3 regions of the Metabacillus schmidteae genome follow, and region 3 is predicted to be linked to each of the others. Evidence: a T-box and tRNA genes for the amino acid it is inferred to sense, from the RefSeq annotation. Region 3 holds a T-box; the other regions hold tRNA genes.
The links. A T-box is a leader RNA that pairs with one kind of tRNA and senses whether it is charged. The one in region 3 lies ahead of tyrS (tyrosine--tRNA ligase), so its partner is inferred to be a tRNA-Tyr.
Positions count from the first base shown of each region.

Region 1 (6,040 bases), 2.3 Mb from region 3:
TAGGCCAAATCAAAAATATTCCTACTATTTGTTCCACAACAACATTTCCATTTCACGAATCATTTTTAAATATTCCAAAAGAGCTTTTAAATTTAGTGTTTCAATTTGCAAGAGGAGATTTAAAACATTTAGTTAAAGCATTATCTATCCAAAATAATTTATGCAAAAAGTACAATATGAAGAAACCCCCTCTTTTAGATGCATTGAGTAGTAAAGAAAAATTAAATATTGTCTATACTGCTGCGGAATTTACACCAAACTGTCATGTGTTTGATCATACTTATCGTTTTGTTGGCCCTTCTATATCGGAACGCATCGAAGAAGAAAAAGTAACATTACCTATAAGTAAAAAACCAATCGTTTATATTTCTTTAGGAAGTATATTTGGGGATAATAAGGATTTTTATGAAGATTGTTTTCAAGCATTTAAAGATATCGAAGCAACATTTATCATGTCTTTAGGCAAAAAAAAGAAAGAAACTGATTTTTCTTATATACCCGAAAACTTTATTCTTTATGATTATGTGAACCAAATAGACCTGCTGCAAAAGGTGGACATCTTTGTAACACATGGAGGTATGAACAGTGTCCAAGAAGGTTTGTATTTTAAAGTTCCCTTAATCCTATATCCTCAACAACAAGAACAAGAAATGATCTCACAACAAGTTGAACGTTTAGGTTGTGGCATCCATTTAAAAGAATGCAATACAGAGAAACTGAAACAATCTTTATTGAAAATATTAAACAATAAAGAATATAAACAAAAATGCTCTGAATTTGGAACTCTCTTACAAGAAAAAGGCGGTTACAAAAGAGCCGTATCTGAAATAATGAGATTTTATAAAGAAAACTCGTCGATTGGCGAGCCTGTAAAGGTGAAGCGTGATGCGTAGTTGCACTTATACTTTGTACTTAAAAATGATCACTACGTCGATTAAACTTCTTCGCTGCTAATTTATACTTTCATAACGTGTAAACTAACACGGAATCCTCCTGTCTCTACACTTACATAGACAGTAATAAAATAAAGGAAACTCGTCTTGTTCGCGGCGGGTTTCCTTTTTATATGCATTATATTTTGTCAAACTGAGAGCTACCCACAAGCAACGATTAAAACAATTGTAGTTACATAAAAAGGTCAGATTTGATTATGAAACATACACATTTCGTAATCAAATCTGACCTTTGAAAGACGCGCCTTAGAGGATTCGAACCTCTGACCGACGGCTTAGAAGGCCGTTGCTCTATCCTGCTGAGCTAAAGGCGCATATTCGTTTATTGTTTGTTTTCTCCATAAAAATGGCTCCGCAGGCAGGATTCGAACCTGCGACCGATCGGTTAACAGCCGATAGCTCTACCACTGAGCTACTGCGGAACAAAATCATGGTGGGCCTAAATGGACTCGAACCATCGACCTCACGCTTATCAGGCGTGCGCTCTAACCAGCTGAGCTATAGGCCCATTTATGAAATTTAATATGTAATGGAGCGGGTGAAGGGAATCGAACCCTCATCATCAGCTTGGAAGGCTGAGGTTTTACCACTAAACTACACCCGCATTAAAGATAGATTGGAGGCACCACCCGGATTTGAACCGGGGATAGAGGTTTTGCAGACCTCGGCCTTACCACTTGGCTATGATGCCTTAAAATGGCTGGGCTAGCTGGATTCGAACCAACGCATGTCGCAGTCAAAGTGCGATGCCTTACCGCTTGGCTATAGCCCATTGAATATGCTGCATGAAAGTACTTCCTGAATATTCTACATGAGACTGCACCGCAAGAGGATATTTTGTGATATTTCTGAAAGGAAATATCGCGAAATATCGTCGACTACTAAGTATTCTCAGTGTCTCTATAAAAATTACTCTCTTTATATTACTGTTTCCAACTAAAATTATCTTTAGCGAGAAACCAGCAAGAGGATATTTTGAAATATTTCTGACAAAAATAAAGTTTAATTAAAATCCTTTATTTTCAACTAATTGCTTAATTGGGGCGGCTGATGGGAATCGAACCCACGAATGTCGGAACCACAATCCGATGCGTTAACCACTTCGCCACAACCGCCATTATTTCGTTGGCAGGGGCAGTAGGAATCGAACCCACACCAAAGGTTTTGGAGACCTCTATTCTACCGTTAAACTATGCCCCTATTATATTAAATGGTGGAGGGGGGCAGATTCGAACTGCCGAACCCTAAGGAGCGGATTTACAGTCCGCCGCGTTTAGCCACTTCGCTACCCCTCCACATGAAAGGTGGCTCGGGACGGAATCGAACCGCCGACACATGGATTTTCAGTCCATTGCTCTACCAACTGAGCTACCGAGCCATAATTAATGTGTATTTGAAAAAAGATGAAAATTACCTTTTCAAGTAACTAATTTTAATCTAAGACTTTTAAAGTATTATAGCTTTGACAATTTGTAAATCGTCCTCATCTCAGGATGATTATTCAAGAAGCAGCTCGATGAGTACGCTGAAGTATATTCAGGGAAGCTTTTTCGGGCGTGCTCTACCAACTGAGCTACCGAGCTAAATCAAGTTTACGGCTTCCGCTAAGCTTCGAATCTCTTCGTCAGCTCCCTCACTCACATCCTCACGTATTCTCATACGCTCCGGTGTTCGCTTAGTCGCTTCCTCGACCTTCTCGCTTATCGAAACCCTCTTACACGATACTTAAATTACAATAATAATTTGTTTCTTTTAAAAATATCAATCAATGGCGGTCCGGACGGGACTCGAACCCGCGACCTCCTGCGTGACAGGCAGGCATTCTAACCAACTGAACTACCGGACCAATATTGGTTGCACTTTACAGCACTACTGTGTTTCCTCGCTATGAAGAATAATCGACGTAGCATCGTCAACTTTAATTGGTTGCGGGGACAGGATTTGAACCTGCGACCTTCGGGTTATGAGCCCGACGAGCTACCAGACTGCTCCACCCCGCGATAATAAGTAATTGAAGTAAAAAAACATATGGAGGAGGAAAGGGGATTCGAACCCCTGCGGGCTTTGACACCCCTGTCGGTTTTCAAGACCGATCCCTTCAGCCGGACTTGGGTATTCCTCCAATATACATATGTGTTAATGGTAGCGGCGGAGGGAATCGAACCCACGACCTCACGGGTATGAACCGTACGCTCTAGCCAGCTGAGCTACACCGCCATAAAAAAGTAAAATATTTCATTTGGTGGAGCCTAGCGGGATCGAACCGCTGACCTCCTGCGTGCAAAGCAGGCGCTCTCCCAGCTGAGCTAAGGCCCCAAATCTAATTATTAAATGGTCGGGAAGACAGGATTCGAACCTGCGACCCCTTGGTCCCAAACCAAGTGCTCTACCAAGCTGAGCTACTTCCCGTACTATGGCGCGCCCGAGAGGAGTCGAACCCCTAACCTTTTGATCCGTAGTCAAACGCTCTATCCAATTGAGCTACGGGCGCATATAAGTGGTGCCGAGGACCGGAATCGAACCGGTACGGTAGTCACCTACCGCAGGATTTTAAGTCCTGTGCGTCTGCCAGTTCCGCCACCCCGGCACTTACTGGAGCGGAAGACGGGATTCGAACCCGCGACCCCCACCTTGGCAAGGTGGTGTTCTACCACTGAACTACTTCCGCTTACTATTATTAATGGTGCGGGTGAAGGGACTTGAACCCCCACGTCACAAGGACACTAGATCCTAAGTCTAGCGCGTCTGCCAATTCCGCCACACCCGCATGGTGTGTGAAACTCTATATGGTGGAGGATGACGGGATCGAACCGCCGACCCCCTGCTTGTAAGGCAGGTGCTCTCCCAGCTGAGCTAATCCTCCGAAGCACTTAGTGTGCAAATATGGTGACCCGTACGGGATTCGAACCCGTGTTACCGCCGTGAAAGGGCGGTGTCTTAACCGCTTGACCAACGGGCCAAATTTTATAGTAGTGACCTATGTGGTCAGCCTGGCAACGTCCTACTCTCACAGGGGGAATCCCCCAACTACCATCGGCGCTGAAGAGCTTAACTTCCGTGTTCGGCATGGGAACGGGTGTGACCTCTTCGCCATCATTACCAGACATTTTTTAGAGACATTTCTTATTATAGTAAGTTTTTCAAAAAAAGCAAGAACTTTTTTTATTTCATTTTCCGTGTCCATTTCCTACAATGACACAGGATTTATAATGTAACACAGCTACGATGAAAGTGTCAATAACTTTTCTAATAAATCTTTTGCGACTTCTTTTGAAGACAAGAAATATAATAACATCCTTATTCGAAAAATAAAAGACCCTAAATTAATTTTTTCAAAAAAATTTCCCCTCTACTATTTTTATGATCTAATGCTTTTACTCTGACATAATGATTTCCTTAGAGGTAAACACTATAACTACACCTAAACATCACTTATACCTTCATTATGTATATAAGGTCAAAAATGAGCGTTAATATCTAATTTGTATTAATACCCTAAGATAATAAGTATTGTACTAGATGCCTATGTTATGCAAACCTGATGATTACCTTCTGGAGGTGGAACATTGTCCAATGAAAGGATTGTTGATGTAATAGACGAGAAACTTAAGCAGAAAATTGAACAAGAAATTAAAGGAATGACTTTCACTAAAAATTTCCGCTCTCCTACCGCTGAAGAATGGTACATTTTTTTACCATCCTTTAAGGATCCATTAACAGGTGGAGCACCCGGAAAGGCTATTATCCATTACAACTTGTATGACACAAAACACATTTTTATCAATACAACGATTATTTTTGATGATCCTGATTTACATAATAATAAACATCATCAGCTTGTTTATTTACTCGCTGATGAAATTGTAAACAGACTTGTTGGTTATGCTGACACCTTATTATCAGTACATTCAGGTGAAAACTCCTACAATGCAGAATACAAACAATAATAGAGGGATGAAAATGAACGTAAAACTAATCCAAACCATAAAAGAAGAATCAAGTCCTTTCCACGAACAAGAAGGAGTTGATTCTTTAATAAGTAAGGTAAATGACGAAACACTTGTTCTACTTGGTGAATCTTCACACGGAACTTCAGAATTTTATAAGATTCGATCTGAACTTTCAAAGAAACTAATTTTAGAAAAAGGGTTTAATTATATAGCCGTTGAAGGTGATTGGCCTGCTTGTCAACAAATAAATAAGTATATTAAAGGGTTGGATCACACCTATTCCAATGCCAGTGAAGTCCTGTCTTCTTTTCACCGTTGGCCAACATGGATGTGGGCAAATGAGGAAATCATTGAGTTAATTGAGTGGTTAAAGGATTACAACCTCGACAAATCAATTAATCACAAGATTGGTTTTTATGGGATTGACGTCTATTCATTATGGGAATCTATTGATGAGCTTATAGCATATTTAGAAGAAATTAAATCTCCACAAATTGAATTCGCAAAAAAGGCATTTTCATGCTTTGAACCTTTCAATCGTCGTCCTGAAAAATACGGACTATCAGCATCTTTCTATGGTGAAGACTGTTTGAACGAAGTCACAAAGCTTTTAACTGAAATTACGTTAAATAAACTAACTAAATCTGACTCTGAAGAAAATTTAAATCTTGAAGTAAATGCGATTATTACGGCTAATGCTGAGAATTATTACAGAACGATGGTCGTAAATGACAATGAGTCATGGAATATCCGCGACAGACATATGGTAGAGGCATTAAATAAAATACACGAATTTTATGGTACACAAGCAAAAGGAATTGTCTGGGAGCATAACACACATGTTGGAGATGCACGGGCAACTGATATGGCTGATGAAGGTGTTGTAAATGTTGGACAATTACTTAGAGAAGAAAAAGGTACTGAATCTATCTTTATTATTGGGTTTGGTACCCATAGAGGAACCGTTATCGCTGCAGATGAATGGGGCGTTCCACCAAAACAGATGATTATTCCTCCAGCTCAAAAAGGAAGTTGGGAAGATGCCATGCACCAAGCTGGGACCACACGATAAATTCATCTATTTTACAGGATACAATCGTCATTTGTTTCAAAGACCAATAGGACATCGAGCGATCG
Region 1 is NZ_CAESCH010000001.1:1,958,287-1,964,326, reverse strand. It holds gene HWV59_RS09355 (macrolide family glycosyltransferase) at 1-893, shown strand, start outside; tRNA gene HWV59_RS09350 (tRNA-Arg) at 1,194-1,267, opposite strand; tRNA gene HWV59_RS09345 (tRNA-Asn) at 1,301-1,375, opposite strand; tRNA gene HWV59_RS09340 (tRNA-Ile) at 1,385-1,461, opposite strand; tRNA gene HWV59_RS09335 (tRNA-Gly) at 1,484-1,557, opposite strand; tRNA gene HWV59_RS09330 (tRNA-Cys) at 1,571-1,644, opposite strand; tRNA gene HWV59_RS09325 (tRNA-Gln) at 1,651-1,725, opposite strand; tRNA gene HWV59_RS09320 (tRNA-His) at 1,993-2,068, opposite strand; tRNA gene HWV59_RS09315 (tRNA-Trp) at 2,080-2,153, opposite strand; tRNA gene HWV59_RS09310 (tRNA-Tyr) at 2,165-2,248, opposite strand; tRNA gene HWV59_RS09305 (tRNA-Phe) at 2,259-2,331, opposite strand; tRNA gene HWV59_RS09300 (tRNA-Asp) at 2,723-2,799, opposite strand; tRNA gene HWV59_RS09295 (tRNA-Met) at 2,877-2,953, opposite strand; tRNA gene HWV59_RS09290 (tRNA-Ser) at 2,983-3,075, opposite strand; tRNA gene HWV59_RS09285 (tRNA-Met) at 3,094-3,170, opposite strand; tRNA gene HWV59_RS09280 (tRNA-Ala) at 3,194-3,269, opposite strand; tRNA gene HWV59_RS09275 (tRNA-Pro) at 3,286-3,362, opposite strand; tRNA gene HWV59_RS09270 (tRNA-Arg) at 3,368-3,444, opposite strand; tRNA gene HWV59_RS09265 (tRNA-Leu) at 3,452-3,540, opposite strand; tRNA gene HWV59_RS09260 (tRNA-Gly) at 3,547-3,621, opposite strand; tRNA gene HWV59_RS09255 (tRNA-Leu) at 3,635-3,720, opposite strand; tRNA gene HWV59_RS09250 (tRNA-Val) at 3,741-3,816, opposite strand; tRNA gene HWV59_RS09245 (tRNA-Glu) at 3,838-3,912, opposite strand; rRNA gene rrf (5S ribosomal RNA) at 3,942-4,057, opposite strand; gene HWV59_RS09235 (hypothetical protein) at 4,592-4,900, shown strand; partial or broken gene HWV59_RS09230 (erythromycin esterase family protein) at 4,908-6,040, shown strand, end outside.
Region 1: it encodes a tRNA-Tyr, which carries the amino acid that the T-box ahead of tyrS (tyrosine--tRNA ligase) is inferred to sense. The anticodon was not compared.

Region 2 (6,040 bases), 3.7 Mb from region 3:
GGATATGCGCGTCCAAGCAGTTAGGCTGACAACGAGGCAAATCCCGTTGTCACGTAAGCTGAGCTGTGATGGCGAGGGAACTATAGTACCGAAGTTCCTGATTCCACACTGCCAAGAAAAGCCTCTAGCGAGGTGAGAGGTGCCCGTACCGCAAACCGACACAGGTAGGCGAGGAGAGAATCCTAAGGTGAGCGAGAGAACTCTCGTTAAGGAACTCGGCAAAATGACCCCGTAACTTCGGGAGAAGGGGTGCTTTTTAGGGTGAATAGCCCGGAAAAGCCGCAGTGAATAGGCCCAGGCGACTGTTTAGCAAAAACACAGGTCTCTGCGAAGCCGCAAGGCGAAGTATAGGGGCTGACGCCTGCCCGGTGCTGGAAGGTTAAGGGGAGAGGTTAGCGCAAGCGAAGCTTTGAACCGAAGCCCCAGTAAACGGCGGCCGTAACTATAACGGTCCTAAGGTAGCGAAATTCCTTGTCGGGTAAGTTCCGACCCGCACGAAAGGCGTAACGATCTGGGCACTGTCTCAACGAGAGACTCGGTGAAATTATAGTACCTGTGAAGATGCAGGTTACCCGCGACAGGACGGAAAGACCCCGTGGAGCTTTACTGTAGCCTGATATTGAATTTTGGTACAGCTTGTACAGGATAGGTAGGAGCCTGAGAAGCCGGAGCGCTAGCTTCGGTGGAGGCGTCGGTGGGATACTACCCTGGCTGTATTGAAATTCTAACCCACAGCCCTGATCGGGCTGGGAGACAGTGTCAGGTGGGCAGTTTGACTGGGGCGGTCGCCTCCTAAAATGTAACGGAGGCGCCCAAAGGTTCCCTCAGAATGGTTGGAAATCATTCGTAGAGTGTAAAGGCACAAGGGAGCTTGACTGCGAGACCTACAAGTCGAGCAGGGACGAAAGTCGGGCTTAGTGATCCGGTGGTTCCGCATGGAAGGGCCATCGCTCAACGGATAAAAGCTACCCCGGGGATAACAGGCTTATCTCCCCCAAGAGTCCACATCGACGGGGAGGTTTGGCACCTCGATGTCGGCTCATCGCATCCTGGGGCTGTAGTCGGTCCCAAGGGTTGGGCTGTTCGCCCATTAAAGCGGTACGCGAGCTGGGTTCAGAACGTCGTGAGACAGTTCGGTCCCTATCCGTCGTGGGCGTAGGAAATTTGAGAGGAGCTGTCCTTAGTACGAGAGGACCGGGATGGACGCACCGCTGGTGTACCAGTTGTCTTGCCAAAGGCATAGCTGGGTAGCTATGTGCGGAAGGGATAAGTGCTGAAAGCATCTAAGCATGAAGCCCCCCTCAAGATGAGATTTCCCATCACACTAGTGAGTAAGATCCCTGAAAGATGATCAGGTTGATAGGTCAGAGGTGGAAGCGCGGTGACGTGTGGAGCTGACTGATACTAATCGATCGAGGACTTAACCTATTAGAAAAGCGGAAGAAGCCCGTTTAAATCCATAGGGCATTGGAGCGATCGAGCAGAAGTCGTTCTTTGACTTCGTACGAGAGAGTGAAATGACCGTAGGATTTGGCTTCTGTAGCTGGACAGAGTAAGAGCATAAACTCAGTAAGTGAATTGAATTGTGAATCGTTATCTAGTTTTGAAGGAATATTATTTTCTTTGAAAAAAGACTTGAAAAATCCCTTCAAAATAGTATAATAATTTTTGTCACAAATGTCTGGTAATGATGGCGAAGAGGTCACACCCGTTCCCATGCCGAACACGGAAGTTAAGCTCTTCAGCGCCGATGGTAGTTGGGGGTTTCCCCCTGTGAGAGTAGGACGTTGCCAGGCTTTGATTGTTCCGCAGTAGCTCAGTGGTAGAGCTATCGGCTGTTAACCGATCGGTCGCAGGTTCGAATCCTGCCTGCGGAGCCATTGCTTCCATAGCTCAGTTGGTAGAGCACTTCCATGGTAAGGAAGAGGTCACCGGTTCGAGCCCGGTTGGAAGCTTAAAGGAATATCATTAAGGCCCATTGGTCAAGCGGTTAAGACACCGCCCTTTCACGGCGGTAACACGGGTTCGAATCCCGTATGGGTCACCATTTAAATTGGAGGATTAGCTCAGCTGGGAGAGCACCTGCCTTACAAGCAGGGGGTCGGCGGTTCGATCCCGTCATCCTCCACCATATGCCGGTGTAGCTCAACTGGTAGAGCAACTGACTTGTAATCAGTAGGTTGGGGGTTCAAGTCCTCTCGCCGGCACTCTTTCTTTATAATATGGAGGGGTAGCGAAGTGGCTAAACGCGGCGGACTGTAAATCCGCTCCTTAGGGTTCGGCAGTTCGAATCTGCCCCCCTCCACCATTTTATAATTAAATCTTTCTAATGAGTTGTGAATAATTTCACTATTAAAGGGAATAGTATTATTACTTAATTAATGGGCTATAGCCAAGCGGTAAGGCATCGCACTTTGACTGCGACATGCGTTGGTTCGAATCCAGCTAGCCCAGCCATTAGAGCCATTAGCTCAGTTGGTAGAGCATCTGACTTTTAATCAGAGGGTCGAAGGTTCGAGTCCTTCATGGCTCATTTTGCGGAAGTAGTTCAGTGGTAGAACACCACCTTGCCAAGGTGGGGGTCGCGGGTTCGAATCCCGTCTTCCGCTCCAACGGCACCATGGGGCCTTAGCTCAGCTGGGAGAGCGCCTGCTTTGCACGCAGGAGGTCAGCGGTTCGATCCCGCTAGGCTCCACCAAAAACTTGATATAATGTTTTTACATATAAGCGATAAACCTCTGTTTATCGCTTTTTTGATGCATTATCATATTTATCTAACAAGAATTCATTGAAAAGAAATAAAGTTTTCTCCATACTTCAACCAAAATTTGTTAAAATAATTTTATGTGAAAAAAATGAAACTTAGCAGCATTCTATTACGTATAAAAGATAGCCGCAGAGTGCGGGGGTATGATAAATATGGAGACACTAATAAGAAAAAGAATAAAACAAGTAAAAAAGGGAGATCAAAACGCATTTGCTGAAATAGTTGATATCTACAAAGATAAAATTTATCAATTATGTTATCGGATGCTTGGGAATGCTCATGAAGCAGAAGATATTGCACAAGAAGCATTTATAAGAGCATATGTTAATATTCATACGTATGATATGAATAAAAAGTTCTCAACATGGTTATACCGTATCGCAACGAATTTATCGATTGATCGAATTAGAAAAAAGAAACCAGATTTCTATTTAGATGCAGAGGTATCAGGTACTGATGGTTTAAATATGTATTCTCAAGTAGCGGCAGATGTTTCATTACCAGAAGAAGAACTTGAAACGTTAGAATTACAACAAACGATTCAAAGAGAAATATTAAAATTACCTGATAAGTATCGAACTGTAATTGTATTGAAGTATATTGATGAACTATCACTAAATGAAATTAGTGAAATCTTAACAATACCAGTTGGTACGGTTAAAACTCGTATACATCGAGGCAGGGAAGCTTTGAGAAAGCAATTAAGGTATATATAAAAAGAGGTGAAAAAGATGAGCTGTTCTTCAGAATATGTACAACTTTTGCATAAATATTTAGATCATGAACTATCACCTGCTGAAGAGAAAGATGTAAAAGAACACCTTCATAGGTGTGAAGCTTGTTATCAGCATTTTCACGAACTTGAGAAAGCAGTAGCGTTCGTTCAAAGTACATCACATATAGAAGCACCATTAAATTTCACTGAAGGAATCATGAACAGCCTTCCTAAAGAAAAAAGAACTGTATCATGGAATAGATGGTTTAAAGGACATCCGCTTTTAACAGCTGCATCCCTTTTTATCCTTTTAATGGTAAGTAGCTTATTTTCTGCATGGAATGAGGATCAGCACTTCAGTGTTTCAAAACAGGAAAATCTTGTTGTCGAAAATAGTAAAGTCATTGTTCCGAAAGATGAAGTAGTGAAAGGTGATGTGATCGTCAAAAATGGGACCTTGGAAATACAAGGTACAATAGAAGGCGATGTTACTGTTATTAATGGAGAACAATATATGGCATCTGCAGGTAATGTAACAGGAAAAATTGAAGAGGTTGACGAAGTATTTGAATGGTTATGGTATCACATTAAAAGGATATCTGAGGACGTAGTAAGTTAACGGCAGGGTCATCGAAATGGTGGCCTTTTTACATAGCTCTATATAAAATGATATAATGGGATAGTTGTCAAAATAGTAATAAAGAATAGAATAAAGTTAACTCATGGAGGACAAGTGAATGGGGTATGAGGTTTTACCAATATTGAATGACATACCAATATTGCATTACCTCGGTATAGCTATTGATATTCTCCTTGTATGGTACGTTATATATAAATTAATTATGGTTGTAAGGGGAACAAAAGCTGTTCAGTTGTTAAAAGGAATAACGGTTATAATCGTGGTCCGTATGTTAAGTCAATATCTTGGTTTAAGTACTTTGCAATGGTTAATGGACCAAGCCCTAACATGGGGTTTCTTAGCAATTATTATCATATTCCAACCAGAGCTTCGCAGAGCTTTGGAACAACTGGGAAGAGGTCGGTTATTTTCTAGAAGTGGCTTACCGGGAGAAGATGATCCTGAAGTCACTGTAGAAGCTATTGTAAAGGCAACAGATTACATGGCAAAACGACGTATTGGTGCACTTATGTCAATTGAAAAAGAAACAGGTATGAGCGATTATATCGAAACAGGTATTTCTTTAAATTCAAGAATATCTTCTGAGCTTTTAATTAACCTGTTCATTCCGAATACACCACTACACGATGGTGCGGTTATCATTCAGAAAAACCAAGTAGCTGCTGCAGCATGTTATCTTCCTTTATCAGAAAGTCCTTTTATATCGAAGGAACTTGGAACAAGACATAGAGCAGCATTAGGGATTAGTGAAGTAACAGATAGCTTAACAATTATTGTATCTGAAGAAACAGGAAATGTCTCTGTTACTAGAAATGGTGAATTACATCGTAATTTAACTCAAGATGAGTTAAGGGATATTCTTCAAAAGGAACTGTATACGCAAACTAAAGCTGTTTCCTCAAACCGTTGGCACTGGAGGGGGAAAAAAGATGGATAAGTTGATGAATAATCATTGGGTTATGAGAGTTATTGCTCTGTTTTTAGCTTTAATGCTTTATGCATCAGTAAATATTGAAACAACAGGAACTCAGACTAATAAATCCTCAACACCATTTGAAACTTCAACTTCTTCTTCTTTAGAAACAGCGGTAGTGACTGATATACCAGTTGTTACATACTTTGATGAAGAAGGTTTAGTGGTAACAGGGGTACCTGAAACGGTGAATGTCACATTAGAAGGTCCAACAGGTACGTTGGTAAAGGCAAGGCAACAAAAGGATTTTGAAGTCTATGCAGAGTTAACCAATTTATCAATTGGATCACATAAAGTAAATCTAAAAATTAAAAATTTATCTAGTGACCTAAAAGCTACCATAAGTCCTTCAGCTATTACAGTCACAATTGAAGAAAAGATTTCAAAAAATTTTCCGGTTGAAGTTGAATATATAAATGAAGATAAATTAGAAGAAGGTTATACACCTGATCAACCAATAGTAAGCCCGAATAGCGTTCATGTTACTGCATCAAAAGAAATTATCGACCGTATTTCAAAAGTTCAAGCTACCATAAACTTAGAAGGTGCAAAAGAAACGATTAATAAAGAATCCAGAATTACGATCTATGATAGTGATGGCAACATACTACCGGTTGAAGTTGACCCATCAGTAGTTGATGTAACGGTTCCGATAAAAAGCCCAAGTAAAGTCCTCCCTTTTAAAGTAGTACGAGAAGGAGAACTTAAAAAAGGATTCAGCATTTTAAGTATGGAAACAGAACCGAAAGAAATTACAGCATACGGGCCTATGGATGTGTTAGAAAATTATGATTTTATTGATGGGGTAAAGGTGGATTTATCAAAAATTGAGAAGGATACAGTCCTTGAAGTTGATGTCCCTATACCTGAAGGGATTGAAAAGGTTAGTCCAGAAACGATTAAAATTGATATAGATGTGGATGAGCAACAGGAGAAATCATTCTC
Region 2 is NZ_CAESCH010000001.1:503,180-509,219, forward strand. It holds rRNA gene HWV59_RS02460 (23S ribosomal RNA) at 1-1,428, shown strand, start outside; rRNA gene rrf (5S ribosomal RNA) at 1,681-1,796, shown strand; tRNA gene HWV59_RS02470 (tRNA-Asn) at 1,806-1,880, shown strand; tRNA gene HWV59_RS02475 (tRNA-Thr) at 1,883-1,955, shown strand; tRNA gene HWV59_RS02480 (tRNA-Glu) at 1,973-2,047, shown strand; tRNA gene HWV59_RS02485 (tRNA-Val) at 2,056-2,131, shown strand; tRNA gene HWV59_RS02490 (tRNA-Thr) at 2,135-2,207, shown strand; tRNA gene HWV59_RS02495 (tRNA-Tyr) at 2,225-2,308, shown strand; tRNA gene HWV59_RS02500 (tRNA-Gln) at 2,383-2,457, shown strand; tRNA gene HWV59_RS02505 (tRNA-Lys) at 2,461-2,533, shown strand; tRNA gene HWV59_RS02510 (tRNA-Gly) at 2,538-2,612, shown strand; tRNA gene HWV59_RS02515 (tRNA-Ala) at 2,623-2,698, shown strand; gene sigW (RNA polymerase sigma factor SigW) at 2,920-3,483, shown strand; gene HWV59_RS02525 (anti-sigma factor family protein) at 3,499-4,101, shown strand; gene cdaA (diadenylate cyclase CdaA) at 4,220-5,059, shown strand; gene HWV59_RS02535 (CdaR family protein) at 5,052-6,040, shown strand, end outside.
Region 2: it encodes a tRNA-Tyr, which carries the amino acid that the T-box ahead of tyrS (tyrosine--tRNA ligase) is inferred to sense. The anticodon was not compared.

Region 3 (6,040 bases):
TCTTTTTTAAGCATAACTCCTTCTTGAACAAATTCCGATGGTGCGGAAGATGGTACTTTATATGCTCTGTCTTTTACATAAACATATTTTCCTCGTGTTAAGCTATCATCAACTTTGGTTGGTACATATTTTGCGTTAAATATATCTGTCGCAACAAGGCCTGCTTGGCGGCAAAGATCAGAAGCCAATTCTCCTGTTAAGGCACAATAAGACCTTTGTACAATTCCACCTGGTGTTTCAAATCGATTTTTAGGTGCAATTAAGTTTGGCTCAGCATCATGTGCAGCATTCATTAACTTTGCCCAGAGTAAGAGATTACGTTTGCTGTAGGATATTCCTTTATAGTTTTGTTGTAATGGTTTTGGTGTGTCATAACCAATCCAAGTTCCAAATGTTACATTAGGATTTGTCGCAACAAACCATGCATCCGTGTAATCTTGACCAGTCCCTGTTTTTCCTGCCCAATCTGCACTAAATGAGAGATAGCTATTTAATGAAGCAGCCGTACCGCTTCTTATAACATCTCGCATCATATCGATTGTTAAATAAGCAGTTTGGGCAGAGAATACATCATTTTGCACCTTTTCATGCTGATATACAATGTCTCCATCACTATTTTCAATCTTTTCAATCAGGAAAGCATCAACAAACTTACCTTGATTAGCAAAGGTTGCGTACGCATTAACATTTTCTTCAACTGTTACTCCGTCTGTCATACCACCTAGACTTAGAGAAGCTATTTCATAATCAATTTTGTTAAGGTTAGTAAACCCCATTTTTTCTAAATAGGAGACAGGGTTTTTACTCATAATGTTTTTATATGTTTTAGCAGCGGGTACGTTGTATGAATATTTTAAGGCAGTTCTTGCACTAGTTAACCCATGATAGGCACCGCCATAGTTTTTTGGGTTATATCCGCTTGTTATAGGAGTATCAGCAATGACTGTACCTGGTTGTACTTGTCCTAACTCCATTGCAGGAGCATAAACTAATAGCGGCTTCATAGAAGACCAATTAGAACGTGGTGCATCTGTTGCGTGATTTAAATTTTCACGTTCAAAATCACGGCCCCCAACAAAACTAATAATTTTACCAGTCGTGTTTTCAATCAAGATACCACCGACTTCTACAGGTTCTTGTACTGTTTTCATTTCACCTGTATCAGAATCTTTAACTTCTTCCGGTTTATCACTACCGTAATATTCATATTGTTTAGCAACATCTTGCATTTTGTCATAAATGTCTTTGTTTATCGTTGTATGAATTCTATAACCATTATGCCTAATGTCTTCATCGGCTAGTTGACGATACTGGTAATATAAATCATTATCTTTTTTGACTTCTTCCTCTTTATATCCGTCTTTTTCAGCAAGTTGGATTGCAATAATATCTTTTGCCCGATCTTCTACTTCATAAGTTAGGTAAGGATATTGATCAGTGGATGTAGGCTTTTTAGGTGTTAAATTAGCTCGTATATCATATGAAAGCGCTTGTTCATATTGCTCTTTTGTAATAAACCCGCCAGTATACATCCTGTTTAAGACAGTTTTCATTCTGTTTATGCCTGCATTAATGTCTTCTTTTACCTTACCGCCATCATTTGAAAAAGGTGTATATCCAAACGGACTTTGAGGTAAGCCTGCTATAAATGCTGCTTGTGGTATGGATAGATCTTTAGCAGTAACACCAAAAATCCCTTTTGCAGCAGCTTCGACGCCTGCGATATTTTTTCCGTTAGAGTTACGTCCAAAATCAGCAACATTTAAGTAAGCTTCAATAATTTCTTCTTTTTCGAAAAACTTTTCTAAACGTAATGCTAATAGGATTTCCTTTGCTTTTCGATCAAAAGATACTTCATTTGTTAAAATCTGATTTTTAATTAATTGCTGTGTTAGTGTGCTTCCACCTGTTTGAACAGAGGCATTAGTGAATTCTTGAAAAAGTGCACGCATGATTGCTTTCGGTACAACACCGTCATGTTCGTAAAAAAGTTCATCTTCCGTTGCAATAACTGCATCAATAACATGTTGAGAAACATTTTCCAGTTGGACTTCCTCGCGTTCGATGTCAGCATTTAACTTTCCTAAGTAAATATTTTGATCAAAGAAGATTTGTGATGTCTCTTCATAGTTGTAAATATCATTTTTCATGTCTTCGTAAGATCGAACAGGTTCATCCTTCACAAGTGAAGCAAAATAACCGGCCCCTACACCCCCTGCAAAACATAAACCAATAAGTCCAATAATGAGAAATAGTAGAAGTAGATTTCCGATAACGTTATATGAGATCCGTAGACTTTTAGCTATATCTTTGTTAAAGGGTGAGAAACGCCTGTGTTTTTCTTCCTTTTTTTTCATTGTGCATTCCCCCAAATCTTATATATTATAACATAGGAAATGATGAAATTTGTATGCTTTTGTCATAAAGATATGATACAGTTCATTCCAAGTGTTGACATTAGAACGATATTATGGTTAAAATTGCTTGTAATTAGTATATGGAAAAGCAAAGATTGGATTCAGTAATGGATATCTCACTGTTTTAGAGAGCTGATGGGTGGTGAAAATCAGCACATAGATCTTCCATGAATTACTTCCATGAGCTTCTTTTTTGAAAAGGTTAAAAAATGACCTCAGTAGGAAAAGACGGTCTGACCGTTAAGTAGCCGAGAGAGGATTACAGTGTAATTCTAAGTAGGGTGGTACCGCGGATATATTCGCCCCTTCAGAGATGAAGGGGCTTTTTTGTGTTTCTTTGCTAAAGAAAAAATAACAAAAAGGAGTAAATCAATGAGTGAATTATTAAATGATTTAAAATTTAGAGGTTTAGTTAATCAAGTAACAGATGAAGAAGGCTTAGCGAAAGTTCTGGAAGAAGGAGATATAAAGCTTTATTCAGGATTCGATCCTACAGCAGACAGCCTTCATATTGGGCATTTGTTGCCTGTTTTAACTCTGCGTCGATTTCAATTAAATGGTCATCACCCAATTGGACTTGTTGGTGGGGCTACTGGATTAATTGGAGACCCAAGTGGGAAAAAAGCTGAGCGTACCCTTAACACAACAGATATCGTACAAGATTGGTCTAATCGAATAAAAGGACAATTATCACGATTTCTTGATTTTAACAATGATAAAAATCCAGCCATTATCGTCAACAATTTTGATTGGATTGGAAAATTAGATGTGATCTCATTTTTGCGTGATGTTGGTAAAAACTTCGGAATCAATTATATGCTTGCAAAGGATTCTGTTCAAACTCGAATTGAAACAGGGATTTCCTTTACTGAGTTTAGCTACATGATTTTACAATCATACGATTTCTTAAACTTATATCAAAATAATGGGTGTAAATTACAAATTGGCGGAAGTGACCAATGGGGAAATATAACGGCTGGTTTAGAGTTAATTCGTAAATCTGAAGAAGATTCAAAGGCATTCGGATTGACAATTCCTCTTGTTACAAAGGCTGATGGAACAAAGTTTGGTAAAACTGAAGGTGGAGCTATTTGGTTAGATGCTGAGAAAACGTCTCCTTATGAATTCTACCAATTCTGGATTAATACAGATGATCGAGATGTAGTGAAATATCTAAAATATTTCACGTTCTTATCACATGAAGAAATTGTGAAGCTTGAAAATGAAGTGACTACTGCACCTGAAAAACGTTCTGCGCAAAAGGCACTTGCAGAAGAAGTGACAAAGCTTGTACATGGTGAAGAAGCTCTGCAACAAGCAATTAAAATCTCTGCTGCATTATTTAGCGGTGAAATAAAACAATTAACGGCGAGCGAGATCCTGGAAGGATTTAAAGATGTTCCATCTACTGAAATTGAAGGGTCTGAGATTGGATTAATTGATTTACTGATTCAAGCTAAAATTTCACCATCAAAACGTCAAGCACGCGAGGATATTTCAAATGGAGCAATTTATATAAACGGAGATCGTGAACAGGAATTAACAAAAGTCATTACAAACGTGGATAAGATTGATGGGAAGTTCACGGTAATCCGCAGAGGGAAGAAGAAATATTTCCTTATTCGTTATACGAACTAAATAGAGTTTTTTTAGACAAAAAAAGAACCTATGCAAGATGTATAGGTTCTTTTTTTTGTAAGATCATCATAAAAAACATGTACAATGTAGAGATAGAATATAATCAATTATTTCTTACTTTAAAGTATAGATATAAGATACCCATTAATATAAACCCAATTAAGATAAATGGAATAATCCCGGACTTATATACGATATATACTTTCACATGAAGTATAGCATTAACTACCAACGTAACGATTAGAATGACACACAAAAATAAAATTAATAATTTTATTTTTTTATTTCTGTTATGATACAAAAAATCAGCCCCTTATAGAAGCTAAATGTTTCTAACGTTAGTTAACACTATGTTGAAGCTGACTTGTATTATTCTATAGACAAGTAAATTTTGTATGAAACAAGAAAAGGTTCTCCTTTTCAATCCTTGAAGCTTTTATTACAGTGGGGTCCGATAAACTGAGTTTTGTAGGGGAATAGAATATACTATACTACACACAAATTATAACTAAAAAACCCCTAGAACTGTTGAAAAATCAACATTTCTAAGGGTTTTACAAATGCTCTTCTAAAGAGCATTGATATTAACGAGAGTAGAACTCAACGATTAGAGCTTCGTTAATTTCTGCAGGTAATTCAGAACGCTCAGGTAAGCGAGTGAAAGTACCTTCTAATTTATCTGCGTCGAATGTTAGGTAGTCAGGTACGAAGTTGTTTACTTCGATTGCTTCCTTAACGATGTCAAGGTTGCGAGATTTTTCACGTAAAGTGATTGTTTGACCAGGTTTTACTTGGTAAGATGGGATATCTACGCGTCCACCATCTACTACGATATGACCGTGGTTAACTAATTGACGAGCTTGACGGCGTGTACGAGCTAAACCTAAACGGTATACTACGTTATCAAGACGAGAATCAAGAAGAATCATGAAGTTCTCACCATGTTTACCAACCATTTTACCAGCTTTATCAAACAGGTTACGGAATTGGCGCTCATTTACACCATACATGTGACGAAGCTTTTGCTTCTCTTGTAATTGTAATCCGTATTCAGAGATTTTTTTGCGTTGTCCTGGACCGTGTTGTCCTGGAGCATATGGACGCTTTTCTAATTCTTTACCTGTACCACTTAATGAAATACCTAGACGACGAGAGAGTTTCCAGCTTGAGCCTGTATAACGAGCCATGCTAACTCCTCCTTTATGTTTTTATTTTGCATAAAATAAAAACCAGACTGACTAACAATTATGCACATTTTATTTTCATGTATCCTCGCTCCAGCAGCATAGAGTTACGCGATACACCTCCTTATAATAAAGGGGAATAAAATGAAATCAAAACTGCTGCATCAATAGGCTGCATATTTTATACACAACGAACATTATATGTTTTTATATGTATAAAGTCAAGAAGCTTTACATAAAAAATTATTCGTATGTTTTTTTCTTACGGAACTATAGATTAAGTCGAGTCGAGGGAGGTGACTTATGTTCTAGTGCATGGGACCAAATAAAATAAGAGCAAATAACAAGATTAGCTTATAAATAAAAACATTTGGTCTACTATATAAAGGTTTGTTTTATGATATAATTAATTATCAAATTTTGTAATATTATGGTATGTGGGTGATTTCATGAATGATCAAGTACAAGTTGAAGCGATTAAGAGTGCTTTTTTTGATTTTATAAATAGATGTGAAGATAATTGTTCAGTTACTGACTTTAATAATGAACTTGTAGAAGTTTTAAAAAGAGAGCTTGCTTTTTGTCATGTTACTTTTTATTCATTGTCACCACAAGTGAATTCTTTCCCATTTCAACTGAACGTACACGCTTTAAAGTCAGGACAAGCTTTCTGGAACCAAAAAGACGTGTTACTCCCAATATACAGTCATGAGGATGTATGTGGGGTCATTGAACTAAAAGAATTTAATGGGGCGAATTTAACTGTCAACTTACATGAAGTTGCCAAAGCTTGTTCAGATT
Region 3 is NZ_CAESCH010000001.1:4,209,988-4,216,027, reverse strand. It holds gene HWV59_RS20660 (transglycosylase domain-containing protein) at 1-2,357, opposite strand, end outside; T-box leader at 2,500-2,727, shown strand; gene tyrS (tyrosine--tRNA ligase) at 2,790-4,055, shown strand; gene rpsD (30S ribosomal protein S4) at 4,640-5,242, opposite strand; gene HWV59_RS20645 (sensor domain-containing diguanylate cyclase) at 5,689-6,040, shown strand, end outside.